2 regions of the Nocardiopsis sp. NPDC101807 genome follow, and region 2 is predicted to be linked to the other one. Evidence: predicted binding sites of a transcription regulator. Region 2 holds the regulator's gene; the other holds the start of a gene.
The links. The regulator HrcA, encoded in region 2, represses chaperone genes, less so after heat shock. The targets are predictions, from matches to a motif close to TTGGCACTCTCNNNNNGAGAGTGCCAA.

Region 1 (2,466 bases), on a different contig from region 2:
ACGGCCGGGGCGGCCCCGGCGCGCGGGTCGGGCGTGGCGCGCGACACCTGGACCGTGTTCGTCCGCCAGATGCGCCCGCTGCTGCACCGGCCCCTGCTCCTGGGCTTCGGGATGCTCCAGCCGGTCCTGTACCTGGTGCTGTTCGCGCCCCTGCTCACCGGGCTGGCGGGGGCCGAGGGCGAGAACCCCTGGCAGTGGTTCGTGCCCGGCCTGCTGGTCATGCTCGCCCTGTTCACCGCCGGGTTCGCCGGGTTCGGCCTGCTCCCGGAGATGGCCTCCGGCGCGCACGAGCGGATGCTGGCCACCCCGGCGAGCCGGGTGTCGCTGCTGCTCGGCCGGGTGCTGCGGGACGTGGCGCAGATGATGGCGCAGATGGTGCTCATCATCGTTCTGGTGATCCCGTTCGGGTTCCGGGTCTCCGTGGCGGGCGCGGTGGTCGGCCTGCTCCTGCTCGCCGTCCTGGGGATCGGCCTGTCCACCCTGTCGTACCTGACGGCCCTGGCGGTGAAGCAGACGTACGTGTTCGCTCCGGTGCTCCAGACGGTGATCATGCCGCTCATGCTGCTGTCCGGCGTGCTGCTGCCGATGGAGCTGGCGCCGTCCTGGCTGTACGGCCTGTCCCGGGTCAACCCGGTGGCCTACGTCGTGGACGCCGAACGGGCCCTGTTCGCGGGCGACTGGGGCCTGTCGGTCGGGATCGGCTGGGCCGTCGCGGTCGCGCTGGCGGCCGCCGCGCTGGCGTTCGGATCGCGGGCGATGCGCAGGCTCGGCTCCTGAGGGCCGTGCCTGTTCCGGGCCTCCGCTTCGCTTCGGACCGTGCCCGGGTGCCTGTTCCGGGCCTCCGCCCCGCTTCGGTCCGGGGCCCGCACCGGGCTTCGATCCGCACGGGCCCCGGGCCGAAGCGGGCCGTTCGCGCAGGCACGGACGGTGGCGGAGCCTGTCCGCTGAGCGCGGAAATCCGCTCTTCACGGGGTGTATGCGCAGGTAGGGGCTGGTAGGAGGGGAGGGGAAATCGTGACCACATCGTTTGCACTCTCCATGGTCGAGTGCTAAAAAGGGACCTGGTTAGCACTCGCCTTCCTTGAGTGCTAACCGGATCGAGGCTGCGAGACCGCGGTTCCCGACAGCAGGGTTGTCGGAGCGCTCCGGTCGTCCGTCGCGGGCGCATGCCTCGTCCCATCGCGTATCAGCCCGGTCACGGGAGGACAAGAATCCAATGGCAGCCAAACTGATCGCGTTCGACGAGGAGGCCCGTCGCGGCCTCGAGCGCGGCATGAACCAGCTCGCGGACGCCGTCAAGGTCACGCTCGGCCCGAAGGGTCGCAACGTCGTCCTGGAGAAGAAGTGGGGCGCCCCCACGATCACCAACGACGGTGTCTCCATCGCCAAGGAGATCGAGCTCGAGGACCCGTGGGAGAAGATCGGGGCCGAGCTGGTCAAGGAGGTCGCCAAGAAGACCGACGACGTCGCGGGTGACGGCACCACCACCGCCACCGTGCTCGCCCAGGCCCTCGTCCGCGAGGGGCTGCGCAACGTCGCCGCCGGCGCCAACCCGATCAGCCTCAAGCGCGGCATCGAGGCCGCCGTCTCCCGCATCAACGAGGAGCTCGGCAACCTCTCCAAGGACATCGAGACCAAGGAGCAGATCGCCTCCACCGCCTCGATCTCCGCCGGCGACCCGCAGATCGGCGAGACCATCGCCGAGGCGATGGACAAGGTCGGCAAGGAAGGCGTCATCACCGTCGAGGAGGGGCAGACCTTCGGGCTCGAGCTGGAGCTCGCCGAGGGCATGCGCTTCGACAAGGGCTACATCTCGCCCTACTTCGCCACCGACCTCGAGCGCATGGAGACGGTCCTCGAGGACCCCTACATCCTCATCGTCAACTCCAAGATCTCGAACAACAACGAGTTCCTGCCGGTCGTCGAGAAGGTCCTCCAGGCCGGTCGTCCGCTCGTCGTCATCGCCGAGGACCTGGAGGGCGGCGCCCTCCAGACGCTGATCGTCAACAAGATCCGCGGCACCTTCAAGTCCGTCGCCGTCAAGGCCCCGGGCTTCGGTGACCGCCGCAAGGCCCAGCTCGGCGACATCGCCGTGCTGACCGGCGGCCAGGTCATCACCGAGGAGGTCGGCCTCAAGCTGGAGAACACCGAGCTCGACATGCTCGGCCGCGCCCGCAAGGTCGTCGTCACCAAGGACGAGACCACCATCGTGGACGGCGCCGGTGACGCCACCGCGATCGCCGGTCGCGTGAACGAGATCCGCAACGAGATCGAGCGCACCGACTCCGACTACGACCGCGAGAAGCTCCAGGAGCGTCTCGCCCGCCTGGCCGGCGGCGTGGCCGTCATCAAGGCCGGCGCCGCGACCGAGGTGGAGCTCAAGGAGCGCAAGCACCGCATCGAGGACGCCGTCCGCAACGCCAAGGCCGCGGTCGAGGAGGGCATCCTGCCCGGTGGTGGCGTCGC
Region 2 (2,466 bases):
CGGGGCTCGTCCGGGTGGGGCCCCGTGACGAAGTCGATGAGCTCCTCCACGCGTCCGAGCAGCGAGGGCTCCAGATCAGCGTAGGTACGGACCGATCCGAGGATCCTGCGCCACGCCTCACCGGTCTCCGACCGCCACCCGAGGGCCTCGACGACACCCTCCTTCCAGGGCCGCCCGCGCGGAACCTCGGGCCAGGCCCCGATCCCCACGGCGCCCGGCCGCACCGCCTGCCAGACGTCGACGTAGGGGTGGCCGGTGACCAGCACGTGCTCCCCGCGCACCCGCTCGGCGATCCGGCTCTCCTTGGACCCGGGGACCAGGTGGTCGACGAGGACCCCCAGGCGGCGGCCCGGGCCGGGGGAGAAGTCGGCCACGATCGAGGGCAGGTCGTCGACGCCCTCCAGGAACTCGACGGCGATCCCCTCGATGCGGAGGTCGTGGCCCCAGACCTTCTCCACGAGCTCGGCGTCGTGCGCGCCCTCCACGTAGATCCTGCTCCCGCGCGCCGTGCGCGCGGCGGCCCCGGGCACCGCCACCGAGCCGGACGCGCTCCGCAGGGGACCCCGCGGCGCGGGCGCGGGGCGCACCAGGGTCACGGGTCTCCCGTCGAGCAGGAAGGCGGCCGGGCCGAGGTCGAACACCCTGCGGCGCCCCGCACGGTCCTCCAGGGTCACGGTGGACCTGTCCCACGTCACGACCGCTCCGCAGAAGGCCTCGTCGGCGTCCTCCACGACCAGGTCCCGACTCAGGGCGACCTCGCGCACGGCCCCCTTGCGGGGCAGCCGCCAGTCTCCTGCGAGTACGTCGCGGCCGTAGCGGCCGGTTCCCTTGGTAGCCACGGTCGTGCAGTCTACTGGGGGAGGGTGTCGGTTCGTCCGCGCCGTGGCGCACGTCGCCGCGCCGGAGGGAAGATCCGGCGCCTCCGCCGGTGTTACTGCCGACGGGTACCCGTCCGGGTTTGCGGCCGGGCATAGAATTAGCACTGAGGACCCCGGAGTGCCAGGAGGTGGCGAGTTGCTGGACGAGCGCAAGCTCGCTGTCCTGCGAGCGGTCGTGGAGGACTTCGTCAACACGAACGAGCCCGTCGGCTCCAGGGCGCTGGCCGACCGGCACAGGCTCGGGGTCTCCCCCGCGACCATCCGCAACGACATGGTCGCGCTGGAGGAGGACGGGTACATCGCCCAGCCCCACACCAGCGCGGGACGCGTGCCCACGGACAAGGGATACCGGCTCTTCGTCGACCGGCTCTCCTCCGTCAAGCCCCTGTCGGCGCCGGAGCGCCGCGCCATCGAGTCCTTCCTCGCCGGAGCGGTGGACCTGGACGAGATCGTCGCGCGGACCGTGCGGCTCCTCGCCCAGCTCACCCGCCAGGTCGCGATCGTGCAGTACCCGTCGCTGACCCGTTCCTCGGTCCAGCACGTCGAGCTGGTCCCCCTGGGGGGCCAGCGGGTCATGATGGTCGTGATCACCGATACGGGCAGGGTCGAGCAGCGCGTCATCGACGGCCTCGGCGAGGTCAACGGGACCGCGGTCAACGACCTGCGCTCCATGCTCAACCGCGCCATCTCCGGTCTCCACCTCGGAGAGGTGCCCGACGCGGTGGAGGACCTGCCCGCGCAGGTCCCGCCCGAACACCGCCAGATGGCGGTGGCCGTCCTCTCCGTCCTGCTGGAGAGCCTCGTCGAACGGCACGAGGAGAAGATCGTCCTCGCGGGGACGGCCAACCTCGCCGCCGTGGACTTCGCCGCCAGCCTGCGGGACGTCCTGGAGGCGCTGGAAGAGAACATGGTCCTCATCCGTTTGCTAGGTGAGGCGAAGGACCCGTCAATGCTCACGGTGCGCATCGGCGCGGAGAACTTCCACGAGGGTCTCCGGTCCACCTCCATCGTCTCGGCCGACTACGGTGTGGGAAACCAGTCGCTCGCCAAGATCGGTGTCGTGGGGCCCACCCGGATGGACTATCCGGGAACAATGGGAGCGGTACGCGCCGTGGCTCGGTATGTCGGACAGATTTTGGCAGGACAGTAACTCAGTGGCCAGAGACTATTACCAGGTTCTCGGGGTGCGTCGCGACGCGTCCAAGGACGAGATCAAGAAGGCGTACCGGAGGCTCGCGCGCGAGCTCCATCCGGACATCAACCCCGACCCCGCGACCCAGGAGCGCTTCAAGGAGGTGACCCAGGCCTACGAGGTCCTCTCCGACGAGAACAAGCGCCGGATGTTCGACATGGGCCAGGACCCCTACGCTCCCGGCGGTGGCGGCGCGGGAGGCTTCGGCGGCGGGGGCGGGTTCGCCTTCGACGACATCATGAACGCCTTCTTCGGCGGCGGCCAGCCCGGCGGGCGCGGCCCCCGGGAGCGGGTCCGGCGCGGGCGCAGCATCAAGATCCGGGTCGAACTGGACCTGGTGGAGACCGCGTTCGGGGTCAGCAAGGAGATCACCTTCCCCACCGCGATCCTGTGTGA

Region 1: groL (chaperonin GroEL) is a predicted target of HrcA. The motif match lies at 1,027-1,053, and genes of this name have one in related genera.

What each region holds. Positions count from the first base shown of each region.
Region 1 covers NZ_JBIWMK010000005.1:492,223-494,688, forward strand. The annotation lists gene ACIRPH_RS18415 (ABC transporter permease) at 1-777, shown strand, start outside; gene groL (chaperonin GroEL) at 1,217-2,466, shown strand, end outside.
Region 2 covers NZ_JBIWMK010000001.1:937,320-939,785, reverse strand. The annotation lists gene ACIRPH_RS04090 (DUF3097 domain-containing protein) at 1-839, opposite strand, end outside; gene hrcA (heat-inducible transcriptional repressor HrcA) at 1,015-2,028, shown strand; gene dnaJ (molecular chaperone DnaJ) at 2,033-2,466, shown strand, end outside.